3 regions of the Paenibacillus sp. sgz302115 genome follow, and region 1 is predicted to be linked to each of the others. Evidence: riboswitches for the same ligand, from Rfam matches in the RefSeq annotation. Region 1 holds a riboswitch; each other region holds the start of a gene.
What was found. Region 1 has a riboswitch for cobalamin ahead of AC0LWN_RS24905 (energy-coupling factor ABC transporter permease). Riboswitches for the same ligand answer to the same signal wherever they lie in the genome.
Positions count from the first base shown of each region.

Region 2: linked by a shared signal. The riboswitch ahead of AC0LWN_RS29670 (anaerobic ribonucleoside triphosphate reductase) and the one ahead of AC0LWN_RS24905 (energy-coupling factor ABC transporter permease) in region 1 are both predicted to bind cobalamin.
Region 3: linked by a shared signal. The riboswitch ahead of AC0LWN_RS22955 (DUF4430 domain-containing protein) and the one ahead of AC0LWN_RS24905 (energy-coupling factor ABC transporter permease) in region 1 are both predicted to bind cobalamin.

Region 1 is NZ_JBVYOK010000017.1:89,358-94,327, forward strand. Features, by position in the region: gene AC0LWN_RS24890 (alpha-N-arabinofuranosidase) at 1-570, shown strand, start outside; gene AC0LWN_RS24895 (DUF6171 family protein) at 584-859, shown strand; gene AC0LWN_RS24900 (ArsR/SmtB family transcription factor) at 1,001-1,936, opposite strand; cobalamin riboswitch at 2,093-2,292, shown strand; gene AC0LWN_RS24905 (energy-coupling factor ABC transporter permease) at 2,478-3,245, shown strand; gene AC0LWN_RS24910 (energy-coupling factor ABC transporter substrate-binding protein) at 3,242-3,526, shown strand; gene cbiQ (cobalt ECF transporter T component CbiQ) at 3,523-4,311, shown strand; gene AC0LWN_RS24920 (energy-coupling factor ABC transporter ATP-binding protein) at 4,345-4,970, shown strand, end outside.
Region 2 is NZ_JBVYOK010000029.1:53,205-58,174, forward strand. Features, by position in the region: gene nrdG (anaerobic ribonucleoside-triphosphate reductase activating protein) at 1-347, opposite strand, end outside; gene AC0LWN_RS29670 (anaerobic ribonucleoside triphosphate reductase) at 344-2,329, opposite strand; cobalamin riboswitch at 2,631-2,860, opposite strand; gene AC0LWN_RS29675 (MTH1187 family thiamine-binding protein) at 3,211-3,519, shown strand; tRNA gene AC0LWN_RS29680 (tRNA-Thr) at 3,649-3,720, shown strand; gene AC0LWN_RS29685 (nucleoside deaminase) at 3,833-4,294, opposite strand; gene AC0LWN_RS29690 (hypothetical protein) at 4,487-4,702, shown strand; gene AC0LWN_RS29695 (hypothetical protein) at 4,692-4,970, shown strand, end outside.
Region 3 is NZ_JBVYOK010000014.1:113,838-118,807, forward strand. Features, by position in the region: gene AC0LWN_RS22950 (GAP1-N2 domain-containing protein) at 1-1,379, shown strand, start outside; cobalamin riboswitch at 2,103-2,309, shown strand; gene AC0LWN_RS22955 (DUF4430 domain-containing protein) at 2,487-4,970, shown strand, end outside.

The DNA.
Region 1 (4,970 bases):
CCCGGATTCCTGTACCAGCAGAACTCGATCCGCGACGCGCTGGTGGCCGGACTGACACTGAACATCTTCCACAAGCACAGCGACCGTGTGCGGATGGCGAACATTGCCCAGACGATCAACGTGCTGCAGGCGGTCATTCTGACCGAAGGGGAGAAAATGCTGCTTACTCCAACGTATCATGTGTTCAACATGTACAAGGTGCATCAGGATGCCGAGCTGCTGGATTTGACGGTGGAGAGCGGCTCTTACAGCATAGGCGGACGGGAAATCCCGGAAGTATCCGCTTCGGCTTCGGTCAACGCGGAAGGTGTGATTCACGTCAGCCTATGCAATCTGAACCATGCGTCTATAGCTACGCTTCCGCTGGAGCTGCGCGGTCTTGCAGGCCAAGCGGCAGATATCACCGCCACTACGCTTGCCGGGGCAAAGATTGACGCCCACAACACCTTCAGCGAGCCGGAAGCGGTTGTTCCACAGCCGTTCACTGCATTTACGCTGGAAGGCAATACGCTTACTGTAGAACTGCCGGCGATGTCGGTGACGGTACTGGAAATTACACCGAAGGCGTAAAAGGAGTACAGCTATGGCGACTACCACTGGCTGCAAAGGCTGCCGGGACGAATATAAGGTTACAGAAGCGCAGATTGCCCGTATTCTGGCATCCTCCATGTTCAATGAGGATAACACCGCTTCGGATCAAGTGTATGCGGAGCGCATTGCTCTCTGCGGAGCCTGCTCCAAGCTGCAGGACGGTGTGACCTGCACCGCCTGCGGCTGCATTATACCGGTTGTTGCGCGGCTCAAGGCGCGTGGCTGTCCGCTTCCCGGCGGCGGACTCTGGCAGCCGGTCACGGAATAAGCAGGCGGCGCAGAAGGCTTGCAGCCAGCGCCGCCTGAATTGAAAAGCCCCTATTCTCCGCATGCAAATGTGCAGCGGCGATAGGGGCTTTTTATTGTGCTTATGCCTTCGGCTTGAGCGGGACATCCTTCAGGTCACAACTTAAGGAGCAGCCGTTTCTTTGGCATCGGCGCTGTCCGTATAAAACAGCTCAACCAGCATGTCTTCATTATAGTTGCCAAAGCCTTTGCCGAAGAGTGTAAGTCCGCCGACATGCTCGGCATCCTCCTCCACCGACAGCCTGAAGGTCCACTGCTTGCTGCGGATGCCCACCTCATCCAGCGTCACCCCGGAGAGCTTGAGTCCGTCCATGTAAGTGCCTTTGGAAGTAATGCGCAGCTGTTTGAGCAGACCATACTGATTGGTAAGCGGATGCCACCAGGCGGGCGTATATTTGCCTCTGCTGTCTCCATAGTCACCGGGACTTGTCCAGTAGCCCAGCTTGACGCCATTCAGTGTAAAGGTGATGTCCGAGGGCCAATTATTATTGATGGACGGAGCCTCGGAGGCAATTTCCATCGTAATGACCAGTTCCTCCGGCTGCTCACTGGACAGCAGAAAGTTGGGGATCTTATACTCGACGTAGCCTTTGCCGAACCAGAGAATCCCCGCATTCATCCGCTCCAAATCCCAGAAATAACGCGGGTCGTCGAAACTGCCGATGATTTGCTCCGTAGTGGCAAGCCCGCAGGTCGGCTCAATCTGAAAGTCGGAATAATGCCCCACGGGCAGCTCGATGCGGTAGCTTTTGCGTTCGGCTCTCCCCGGGCCGGGAAAAATAATCTCCGCACCTTCTGCGGCTAGCGTGCAAATCTTTTGCAGACCGCTCCGCCCGGGGGCCATATGTGTCTGAATCAGCCCGGCAGTCTCCAGTTTGCGGACATGCATGGTCATAATGGCGCTGCTGAGCTTGGCCGCTGATGCCAGCTCCTTAACGTTCATTGGCTGAACGGCAAGCAGGCGGAGCATGCGGAGGCGCACGGCGCTTGATAAGGCTTCATATACAGGCAGTGATTCTTCGGTAAGATCGAGTTTCATAGACAGCCTCCAGGACAGGTTAGAAAATAAGAGTTCATATATAGTTAATAATTATATTATTCAAATGAGCTTCTTACAAGCTATGCAGCTCTTTACAGGCGCTTCCACTTTTATCACAGACACCGGCCGGCCATGTCCGTTATGATGTACAGGATGAATCAGCGATGAAAACAAGGTGCCTTTGATCGTACAAAGTACCTCAAGGGGTAACAGGGAATCGGGTGCAACTCCCGAGCGGTCCCGCCACTGTAAGGAAAAGCCAGCCTTCACGATGTCACTCGGCAGAGCGCCGGGGAAGACGGGGGTATGACGCCAGCATTCCAAGCCAGGAGACCTACCTTGTTTGCGCACACACGACTCTACGCGGATAGGAGCGGTGTACGAAGAGGTTCAGAGAAGAGGGTGTGCCTGCATAATCTTACCGGCGGGACAGCAGCCTTCTCTTTGTGATCTTTCGACGTACATATAACTCCCACCCTCTGAGGGCGGGAGTTTTTTGGTTTGCAGCAGAAGAACAACTGATGAAAGGATGGAGGAGAGAATGAGCAAGCGCAGTTTTTGCAGCTTCGCAGTGCTGGTTGGCGGGTTTACGGTTTATTTTGCGCTGAATGAGCCGGGTACAGCCGAAGCGATGCATATTATGGAGGGATTTTTGCCGATAGGATGGGCTGTGTTCTGGTGGGTGGCCTTTGTGCCGTTCTTTGTGCTTGGAATCATGAAGCTGAAAAAGATGACCCAAGACAATCCCGAGCTGAAGCTGCTGCTTGGGTTGTCGGGTGCGTTTACCTTTGTATTGTCCGCACTCAAAATGCCTTCGGTAACCGGGAGCAGCTCACACCCCACAGGGACGGGACTTGGCGCCGTGATGCTGGGGCCGCTGCCGATGAGCGTGATCGGCTCCATTGTGCTGCTGTTTCAGGCGCTTTTGCTGGCGCACGGCGGAATAACCACCCTCGGGGCGAATGCGTTCTCGATGGCTGTCGCGGGTCCTTTTGCTGGATATGCAGTCTATAAGCTGACGATGAAGCTTACGGAACGCGAAAAGCTGGCGGTATTCTGCGCAGCAGCGGCGGCTGATCTAATGACCTATGTTGTCACGTCCTTTCAGCTTGCGGCGGCTTTTCCGTCGGCGGACGGCGGTATGCTGGCTTCTTTTGTTAAATTCGGCGGCATATTTGCCGTGACCCAAATTCCGCTGGCCATCAGCGAGGGGTTGCTTACCGTGCTGCTGTGGAACTGGCTGAAGGCCTATAGCCCGCAGGAGCTGTCGCTCTTGAAACGGGGAGCCAAAGGAGGAAGCGCAGAGTGAAAAGCAAATGGAGAAACGGGCTGATGCTGCTGGCGGTTGTTCTGCTGGTGGTGCTGCCGCTGCTGCTGGTGAACGGGGAATTCGGCGGGGCCGACGATGCGGCCGAGGGAGCGATTTCGGAGATTGATCCTAACTATAAACCTTGGTTCAAGCCCCTGGCCGAGCTGCCGGGAGAGACGGAAAGTATGCTGTTTGCGCTGCAGGCGGCAATTGGAGCCGGAATTATCGGCTATACGATTGGTCTTATGAAGGGGAAACGGGAGCGGCAGCAGCAGAAATGATCAGAAGAATTGATGCGTTGTCCCACAGCAATGCGCTGCGGCAGCTCTCCCCGATGTGGAAAAGCCTGTTCGCCGCAGTCATGCTCGCGCTCTCCTATGTGCTGCATCCTGCGCTGCAGGCTGTTATTGCGCTGTGGATGATCCTGTGGTGCCTCCTGTATGCAAAAATCCCGCTCAGCGCCTACGGGCTGCTGTTCGGCACGGCGCTGCTGTTCTACCTCCTGAGCGTTCCGGCGCTCATGGTGGAGGTGGGCCGTCCAGCTGCAGGAGAGGCTGCGCTGTCATTGCCGCTGCCGGGGACGGCGCGGTACATCTACATTACAGCGGAGGGCGGATTGCGGGCGGGCGTGCTGCTGGCACGGGTAGCGGCATGCCTGTCCTGCTTCTTTTTTATTATGTTTACTACGCCGTTCGGTGAACTGCTGCAGGTGCTGCGCAGGCTGCGTATGCCGCAGATCGTGCTGGAGGTGATGCTGATTATGTACCGCTTCCTGTTTCTGCTAAACGATACGGCACACGGCATGCTGCTGGCCCGGCGGCTGCGCGGCGGCAAGAGAGGGTTCATGCCCAAGCTGCGGGAGGCTGCCGGAATGGCGGCAGCGCTGTTCGCAAGCACCATGCACCGTTATTACGGGCTGTCGCAGGGGCTTGTGGCCCGGGGCTTTACCGGGGAGATTCCTTTGCCGCCTTATGTGTCCCGCCCAGTGCCGCGGAGATTCGCTTTGGAGGCCTATGCCGGAATCGTACTTCTGCTGCTGGCACAGTTGTGGATTACATATCAATAGATGAAGTGAAATGAGCTGAAGAAGGAGAGCATTATGGACAACAAGGATTACTGTCTGGCCTTTGAGGGAGTGGTGTTCCGTTACCCGGACACGGCGGAGCCCGCACTGCGGGAGCTGACCGTCTCCATTCCCAAGGGTGGCAAAACAGCGGTGCTCGGCCACAACGGCTCCGGCAAATCCACCCTGTTTCTGCATGCCGTAGGCATTTTGCGGCCGCAGGCGGGGACGGTGCAGCAAGCGGGAAGCCCTGTATCCTACGCCAAAAAAGAGCTGGCCGCGCTGCGGCACAGAGTCGGCCTTGTTTTTCAGGACCCCGAGCAGCAGCTCATCTTAAGCACACCGCTGGAGGATGTGTCATTTGGGCTGCGGGGGATGGGGATGGATGAGGCGGCGATTCAGATGCGCTGCACTGCGGTGCTTGAGCAGATGAATCTGACAGCACTGAAGGATAAGCCGGTGCATCAGCTCAGCCTGGGCCAGAAAAAGCGTACTGCGCTCGCAGGTGTGCTGGCGATGGGACCGGAGCTGATTTTGCTGGATGAGCCAACGTCCTATTTAGACCCGGTGTCCGAGGCGCAGCTTCTGGAGGGGCTGGATACCATTCACCGCAAGGGCACTACGGTCGTTATGGCAACGCATGACATGAACCTGGCCTACCG
Region 2 (4,970 bases), on a different contig from region 1:
GGTGAGCCGGGAGCGGCTGTAAGCTCTTCGTAAGTATAGCCTGTGTAAATCCAGATAGAGAAGTCCGGCAGCACACTGCGCAGCTCCTGAATGAAGCCCGCAGCCTCCTCTGCCGAGAAAAAAGGATCGCCGCCTGCCAGCGTCAGCCCGTCCAGCAGCGGATTTGCGGCCATTTCCGCAATAATCTCCCGCTGACGCTCCAGGGTGAAGGGCTCGCCGAAATTGAAATTCCAGGTCTTCGGATTGAAGCAGCCCGGGCAGCGGTGGCGGCAGCCGCTGAGGAAGATGACGGCCCGCATGCCCTCTCCCTCGTTGATTGATTCAGGGTAGTAGCCGCAAATATTCATAGATGCTTAACGCGATCCCGTACTTCGGCTTGCTTGGCGGCGTTGAAGCGGGTCTGATAATCGCCGGTCAGATAGCCGGTTACCCGGCGCAGGCGGCGGATATGCACATCGTTCTCATGCGCGTCGCAGGAAGGGCAGTTCGTGCCGATCACACCTTCATAGCCGCAGGCCGAGCAGCGGTCAATCGGATGGTTGATGCTGAAGTAGCTGACCTGCTGCTCAAGCGCGTACTTGATGATCTTCACAAAAGCCGCCGGATTGCTGCGGGCATTGCCGTTCAACTCGACATAAGAGATCGCGCCGGCGTTGCAATATTCGTGGAACGGAGCTTCCAGGCTGATCTTCTGGGCTGCGCTTAGCTCATGATAGACCGGGACATGGAAGGAGTTCGTATAGTATTCACGGTCGGTAACGCCCGGAATGGAACCAAGCACCTTGCGGTCCACCTTCGTGAATTTGCCGGACAGTCCTTCAGCCGGTGTGGCGAACAGCGTGATGTTGAGGTTAAGCTCCTCGCTCTTGCGGTCGCAGTATTCCCGCATATGGCGGACGATGGCGAGCGCTTTGGAATGAATCTCCATATCCTCGCCATGGTGCTTGCCGTACATCGCCTTCATGCACTCTGCCATCCCGATGAAGCCGATGGACAGACTGCCGTGCTTCAGCAGCTCTCCTACGCTATCCTCAGGGGCCAGCTCTTGACCGCCTTCCCAGACCCCTTCGCGCATCATGAAATCGGAGGCTTTGGCCTTCTGAGCAGCCTGAATGCGGAAGCGGTGGAGCAGCCCATCCAGAGCGATGTCCATGTAATGGTTCAGATCATCATAGAAGCCTTGCTCGTCGGCTACCAGGCGGCGGCCTGTAACCGTGCCGTGAGCCAGCCCGAGACGCACCAGGTTGAGTGTGTTGAAGGACAGATTGCCTTTGCCGGAGCAGTGGTTGCGTCCGAAGCGGTCGCCCAGTACCCGGGTGCGGCAGCCCATTGTCGCAAATTCAGTATCCGGGTCAGCCGGATCATAATACTGCAGGTTGAGCGGCGCATCGAGATTAGCGAAGTTCGGATACAGTCTGCGCGCGGAGCACTCGGCGGCCTTTAGGAACAGCTCATAGTTAGGATCGCCCTGCTGCTGGTTGACACCTTGCTTGCATTTGAAGATCTGGATAGGGAACACCGGCGTTTCACCGCTGCCCAGGCCGTTCATGGTCGCCGTCAGCAGTGAGCTGATGACGAGCTGGCCCTCTGGCGAAGTGCAGGTACCATAGTTAATGCTGGTAAAAGGAATCTGACCGCCCGAGCGGCTGGACATCGTATTCAGGTTATGTATCATGCTCTCTGCCGCCTGCAGCGTCTCGCTCTCCGTCTCCTTCAGGGCAAAGCGGAAGGCCCGAGGGTACTGCTCGGCCAGATCGCTGCGGCTCATGGTAACCTCGCCGAGATGCTCGCCGGCTTGTCCTTCTTCGAAGTACTCCAGTCCTTTACGGAACAGCTTGGCGAAGGATTTCGTTACATAAGGAGCCAGATCGAAATCCAGCTTGTTGGCGGATACGCCGCCGTACTGGGCATTTTGCTGAGACTGGAAAATAATCGCCACCAGCGACATCGCGGTCATAATCGAGTTCGGTGGCCGCACACTGCCGTTGCCGGTGTTGAAGCCTTCGCGGAGCAGCCGCTCGAACGGGATAAAGATGCAGTTGGTTGTTCCGATGACGTACTGGTCCAGGTCATGGACATACACCACATTATCGAGGGAAGCCTGCACGAGCTGCGGCGGCATTGTGAAGTTGCGGGCATACCACTTGGAGTATTCACTGCCGAACTTGCTCATTTTGCCGGAAAAGCTCTCCCCGTTCAAATTGGCATTCTCACGCAGCAGATCCAAATCCCGGCTGTCGATAATATCGCGCCCCAAATGGATAACTTCCTCTAACATAACCTCTTGTGTAGTTTGTTCAGCGTTGTACCGTTTCTCCAGCAGCGTCATTGTGCAGCACTCTCCTCTCGATATATAAGAACGTTCTAACCAGGCTAACTGACATTAATAAAAAAGCATCTCCCGCCGAGGAAGACGGAAAATGCCCGGATGCGTAGCGCAAATAACCGGAGCGCGGATATTTGCGGATGGTCTCCATGGAAATAAGCTTTCCCGCAGAAGCCGATACCTGAAGGCAATAAGGATTATCGCCTTCAGGTATCGGCAGCCTTGGCTCCCCGTCTTAGGGAAGGCTAAATCTGCTTGTGCAGGCCGCATGCGGACACCTCTCCTGTTCCTCGCAGGCGTAAATAATGGTGCCCGGAAACAGGCAGGTCTCCTGGCTCCCGGTGAATCCTTAAGGCGCCTTCCCAAGGGGAATGACCCTCAGTGGCATGAGCCTCAGGATACTGCTCTGCAGCGCTTCATGACGCTGTCGAGCATCCGGTTACAGTGGCGGGACCACAGCGGATTTGCACCGCGCTTCCCTATTAAGCTTCAGCACTCCTGTAGAGGTGAAGCACCTGATTCCACTATATTTTGTTGTCGCTATATAAAATTAACCCAATATATTGTGTTTGTAAATACTTTTTTGCAAGTCCGCGCCCCGGGCGGGTTCAGCCGCTTTACGCACAGATGATCCACAGCTAGTCCACAGATGTTCCGGAGTTAGTCCACAATTCATCCACAGATAATCCACAGAATAACGACAAATTTTGCCGGATCCGATTCATAAATTGTCCCAAAAAACGCCACAAAGGCTTCATATCTGCAGTGAGTGCAATCATAGGATTTCGAGGGAAGGGATGCTGGGGCTTCAGGCGATTTGTGACGCCAGACAGGAGTTGTTACAATAGAAGGGACTGGAGACTTATATATAGGAGGGATTTCGAATGGCTATTGGCGAAGTAACCGTAATTCCGATCGGCACAGGCAGCACCAGCCTCAGCAGCTATGTGGCCGGTATGCAGCGAGTGCTGGAGACGGTGGAGGGCATTACCTACGAGCTGACATCTATGGGCACAATTATCGAAGGACCGCTGCCGCGGATTCTCGCTGCTGTAGAAGCGCTGCACGAATCTCCTTTTAGAGCGGGTGCACAGCGTGTCTCTACTTCACTTAAGATAGATGACCGCCGCGACAAGGTCTCTACGAGCCGCAGCAAGCTGGAGTCGGTGGAGCGCAAGCTGCTGGAGCAATAGTTCCGGGAGACTAGACCGAAGGAAGAGCGGGCAGGCTGGGGTTAAAGGCAAGGACTATGAGAGAAAGGGTTGCGTTTTTCTCCAGACGCTGTATAATGTATTTTGTTTGACAGAAAAAGTATGCTTTAAGCTGGTGTAGCTCAGGGGTAGAGCAACGCACTCGTAATGCGTAGGCCGGGGGTTCAATTCCCTTCACCAGCATCCTTAAGAATTCAATCATGGCGCGGCTTCCGGGGTTTTGGGGGTCGTGCTTTTTTTGTGGGGAAAAAATATCCATGTTATTCTGAAATACTCGAATAACATGGAAGTGAATTCAATGGGAAAAGGTATATCCCTCGAATACTTTTAGCCCTTCGGCATTTAATACTTTTTCTATTACGACCGGCTTATGTGGACTTTTTTCGATAACTTCCTTACATGAAATCATTATATTACTGCCTGCAATTTCTGCCAGCTGATCATGTGACACACTATAGACTATTTTTCCTAAATTAGACCATACCATAGCTCCTGTACACATTACGCAAGGTTCACAGCTGGTATACAAAGTATATTCATTAAGATCAAAAATGTTGTTCTCAGAGCAAAAAGTGCGTATAAGTCCAATTTCAACATGATGTGTAGGATCACAATAACTATTTATTTTATTTTCTCCATACATTACAATTTCGTTATTTTTTACTAAGATTGCACCGAAGGGTTCATTTCCCTCTTCTCTAGCCTTAAAAGCCATTTTTATAGCTACTTCAATAAATTGTTCATCGTTATTTATCATAAATAGCACCTCCTGTATAACACTACTATAACATTTAGGCGGGTGGCATTTCGCATGGCAAAATCATGGTTAGACCTTTAAAGCACAGTTTACGGACTTTCGGGGAGATTTACATATTGTTCCATATCCAATATACTAAACAGTATTGAGTTCGGAAAGTGCCGACAACAATATGGATAGGGGCGTGAAGAAATGGTGTCGCAGCCAGGTATATTTTTTGGAGGATTTAGTGTATTTGCATTCTTAGTTTGGCTGGTATGCACTGGACTAGGGATCTATGCTTTTGTTCTATTTGTGAAGCTTGCACGCAGAGGGATTGTGGCTTTGGATCTATATAATCATGCCAAAAATCTTGAAATCCGCCAGCGGTATGAGTCCGTTAATAAGGATGGTAATGATGAGCACTAAGAAAAAATCCGTAATCCTATTCACAGCTTTACTGATCTTCATGGCGGCCTTTTTGCAGCCTGGACTTATCTACGCGGCGGTTGACGGAACTGTTATCGACAGTGGAACAAAAGATAGGCTGACAGAGCAATATGGGCTTGAAAAACCGGAGCCGTCAACTTCGCCCTCCCCGGGTGGAATTGATGCGGGAACAAGCGCCCCGGCTTTATTTTTTGTTGCAATGCATAGGATGATTGTTAATCCTTATCTTTATATGATTCCAGAGCTT
Region 3 (4,970 bases), on a different contig from region 1:
AGAACCCGACTGAAGAGATATTTGTCGGTCTATCGCCGCGGGAGCTGGATGATGTGCAGCTGCTCGGACGGCGCTGGCTGAAGGAGTCGCGCAGCATCGAGCCGTTCGAACGTCTGCCGCTGGCTTTTTATCACAGCAGTGACCGTCAGGACGGGCCGCTAGATTATGACACGCTTTTGGAGCTGGTGAAGCGCAAGGCGGGAAATGACAAAGAGAAGGTGTACCGTTTCCTGGCCTGGTCACAGGGCAAACCGCTATTTTCTATATCGAATAAGAAGCTATGGCCGGGCTACCGGCGGGCGATTCTGAAATATTTCACGAGCAGTGACCGCGAGGCGTTCAAGAACCGGGATTTCCGCAAAAGCTATGTCTCCGCCGCAGGCCCGGCACTGCAAAATGTCTATAACGAAGCGCGCTCCCAGCTGGCTTCGCCGCTGGCGCGGTGGGTCAGCCGCAGCCGATTTCAAATCCTGATCTCCGGCTGCGTCATAGGTGTCCTGCTGATTGCTGCGATCATCACAATCAGCATGCTCCGGCAGGACAGCTCAGATACTGCCCTGCCGGAAGGCAGCGCGCTGCCAAGCGCTACGAACGGGGCCGGCGGGCTGCCACCCGCCACCGTCCGGCTTGGCAGCGGGGCAACCAGCGGCAGCCTGGTGTTCACCTTTGCTGCTGCCGCCGACTGCTCCGCCTTTCATCCGGCGGAGATCAGCGTAGTGTCCTCCGGCAATGTGACGGAGGACTACAAGGTCAAGGCGACGACCGGCAGCTGCCAGGTCGTCTCGCCGGAGGCGGCTGCTGGCGATGCAGCCGCAGGCTCTGGCGGCGCGTCTGCGAGCGCGCCTGCCGGGGGTGACGGCGCCGCAGGAGCGGGCGCCGGGTCTAAGGGCGGCGCGCAAGCCAGCGCGCCCACGGGTGCGGATGCCGCTGGTGCATCCGCAGGGGCTGACGGCGCCGCGCAAGGAGCGGGCGCCGGGTCCAAGGGCGGCGCGCAAGCGAGCGCGCCTGCCAAAGGCGCGGATGCCGCTGCCGCATCCGCAGGGGCTGACGGCGCGAACGAAGGCGCCGTGAACGAAGAGGCCGCGGGCGGGAACGCCGGCGCGGCCACGCCTTCACCTGCGGCGGGTGACACCGCGCAGGGAAGCCCGGGAGCCTCGGGAGCGGTGCCGGAGGCATCCGCATACGAGGTGACGGTGCAGCTGGAGGCCGGCGCGAAGCTGGCCGCCGGCGACGTGATCAAGGCAGGGGAGTACACGCTAACCCTGCAGCCGGCATTGGGTGCTGTAACAGACAGCACCCCGAGCGCTGGGGTGGATGCTTCTTCAGCCGCTGAACCTTCGCCCACGGCGAGCCCAAGTCCGGGCAAGAAAGCCAAATAAGATCAGCAGCTTGGGTTAAGCGCTGCGCACATGATCCTGAACAGCACGGTAAGCCGGGTTAGCGGCACGTGCTGTTCAGGATTTTTTTGCATATATTCCGGTAACCAGCAGCCGCTCACCTTACCCACAGTGAATCGACTTCCACAAATACCAGTAGAGGCTCAACTCAGCTCAATTTCCGGCTCCAGCGCATCTTTGCTAATTTTCGAATGCAGCTCATGAGCGCTAATTGGATTTTCTCCCACTAATTCAAGTAACAATCAAGATATTTCAGTATTAAGTGGAAAAAAGTAAACTAATCGAGCATATTTCGTCCTTTGGTGGGGAGAAACGCTGTTTTAATGATACTTTTTCCACCTATTTTCCCCCTGGAGACGGTGCTGGAGGAATTAGTGTACTTTTTTCCAACTATTTCTGCCGGCCGAGCCGCTTGCCCAGCGCCCTGCTCGTGCCACTCCCCATTATGCACCCCCTTTCGCCCCGATCCGCTACCCACGGTACTCCCCGCACCACTTACGCCCCGATCCGCTACCCACGGTACTCCCCGCACCACTTACGCCCCGATCCACTACCCACGGTACTCCCCGCACCACTTTCGCCCCGATCTGCTACCCAAGGTACTCCCCGCACCACTTACCACCACTCCCATTCCGCTGCGGCGATGAAACAGCTTTTCTATAGACATACACGGGAATACTAGATATGATTAAGAATATTAAAATTTTATAAGCTATTGAAAAAGGTGCGGGTTCTATTCGTGAAAACAATAGAATCAGCTTAAAAGGGAAGGCCGGTGCAAATCCGGCGCGGTCCCGCCACTGTAAATGCGGAGCGGCTCTTAGAGCGGCCACTGTCCGGGGAGAAGGATGGGAAGGCCAAGAGCAGCGATGAGGCATAAGCCAGGAGACCTGCCTTTTTCTTAACCGTTTCTATTCTTCGTGGGGTGAGAATGGGGAACATTGCAGATGGACTGCGTACGGAGCTTTGAGCACTGCAGCCTTAATTTGTATTCTTCCCGGGCCGCCCTTTACGAGGGCGGTCTTTTATGTTGCAGCAGTTGTTCTACTGCTGCGCGGTGCAATCCATTTTATAGAAAAGAGGTTGAAGATGAAGACAATTTTATCTGCCAAGTCCTTTACGCTTGGTCTGGTCTTATTGCTGGTGCTTTCGATTACAGGGAATGCTGTTGTTCCAGCGGGAGAGGCTTTTGCCGCAGCAGAGTCCTCCGCAACTACAGGAGTTAACAGTGTTACGGAAGCCGTATATGCGGCAGATGCTTCTGCAAATAAGGAATCCTTAGCCGTAGCCAATGCGGCGGCGGCATCCGGTGGAGAGGTTACGGTCTCGCAAGCTACATATACGGCTGCCGAGTATATTCTGGGCGGCGGTGTGGCATCCGAATGGCAGGCTATCGGTCTGGCCCAGGCGGGTTACCGTGTGCCGGAGAGCTATGCTCAGGCGCTCGCGCAGAAGGTGCAGACGGCGGGGGGCAGTTTCCCGAACGTTACGGACTATGCGCGGATAGTGCTCGCGGTGCGGGCGATTGGCGGTGACCCCACGAACTTTGCGGGCAGCGGCTCGGCAGCGGGCTATAATCTGCTGGAGCGCATCTATAATAGCGACAAAATCAGCGGCCAGACACTGAATGCTCCGGTATACGCGCTGCTTGCGCTGGATTCGGGCAGCTATACGCCTCCAGCCGATGCCAAATGGAATCAGGCAAAACTGCTGAGTGAAATTCTGTCCAAACAGAACAGCGACGGCGGCTTTGCGCTGTTGCCGGGAGCGAGCGACCCGGATATGACAGCGATTGTGCTGACGGCGCTGGCTGCGCATAAAAATGATCCCGCTGCAGGAGCAGCAGGGCAAAAAGCAGTAGCCTGGCTGTCTGCCAAGCAGGGCAGCAACGGCGGCTACGGAGATAGCAGCGAAAGTGTGGCCCAGGCCATTATCGGCCTGTCTTCTTACGGAGTGGACCCTGCCGGTGCAGAGTTCACCAAGAATGGAACGGAGCTTGTAGGCCGACTGCTAAGCTTCCGTCTCGCAAGCGGAGCTTTCGCCCATACGCAGGGCGGCAACGCTAATGTGCTGGCTACCGAGCAGGCTTTTCAGGCGCTGGTGGCTTATAACCTGTTCAGCGGCGGGGCAAACGGCAAGCTGTATGACTTTTCCAAACCGGTAGCGCAGAATCCGCTAGTCTATGTGCCGCTGGTGATCGAAGGACCGGAACAAACACTGGGCGAAGGCAAAGCCTATGCCAGCAATGCTCTCGACGCGCTTGAGAAGGTAGCTTTGGCGAAGGGGCTTAAGCTTACAAATCCTTCCGGCAGTTATGTTACAGGCATCGGCGGTATCTCAGCCGGAACCTACGGCGGCTATGACGGCTGGATGTACGCGGTATCCCGCGGCGGCGAATGGGTGAATCCTGATGTCGGAATGAAAGACTTCAAGCTGAAGGATTCAGACCGGCTGCTGGTCTACTATGCGGGAAGCGATACGCAGCTGGTAGATAAGGTTACCCTTTCCAAGGCGCAGCCAAGAGAAGGGGAAGCTTTTTCCGTCAATGTCACCAAAAAAACATGGGTATGGGACAATGCCACATCCACCCCCAGTCCGGTAACGGCAAATGCCGCCGGTGTGCAAGTGACGATTGGGAGTAAGACGGTAACTACGGACAAGGATGGCAAGGCTGTTTTTGCAGAGGGTCTTCCTGAGGGAGATTACACACTGAGCGTGACCGGCTACATTCCGGGGAATGCTCCGAGTGTCGCCAAATATTCGCAAGACTTAAAGGTTACCGCACGAAATGTAACAGCCACTCTGTCGGTTGAAGGACCGCAAGGTCCGGTTATTGACGGCACGCTGAAGGCGTATACTGCGCTGGAGGCACTGAAGAGTCTTACTGCGTCCGGCAATATTCCGCTGAAAATTACAGAGTCCTCTTTTGGCAGCTATGTTTCAGGGATTAATGGAATAGAGAGTGGAACGTATAAAGGTTATTGGAGCTTTGCAGTGCAGCGCGGCGGCGAATGGATCTACCCGTCTGTCGGGATGGGCGATTTTGTTCTGGAAGCCTCTGACCGGGTGCTGGTCTATTATGCCGGCGGGGATACCCAGGTGGTCAATACGGTGCAGGTTGCTCCAGCGCAGCCAAAGCCGGGAGAAGCTTTTACCGTTACAGTTACACAAAAGAAATGGGTATGGAATGATACCACATTGAGCAATGATCCGGTGACTTCCCCGGCAGCAGGGGTGCAGGTAACGATTGGCGGTACAACTGTAACTACGGATGGTCAAGGTACAGCTATCTTTAAGGATGGTCTGTCCGCCAAAATATACACGCTAGCGGTGACCGGCTACGTTGCGGACAGCACGCCGAAGATTGCCCGTCATACGCAATCCCTCAAAGTAGCCCAGGCCAATGTGACAGCTTATCTGTCCATTGAAGGTCCGCAGGGACCGGTCGCAAGTGGCACGCTGGAAGCTTACAATGCGTTTGACGCACTGCAGCAGCTAGCTACATCCGGTAATATTCCGCTGAAGATTACGGAATCTTCCTTCGGCATCTTTGTATGGGGCATTGACGGAATT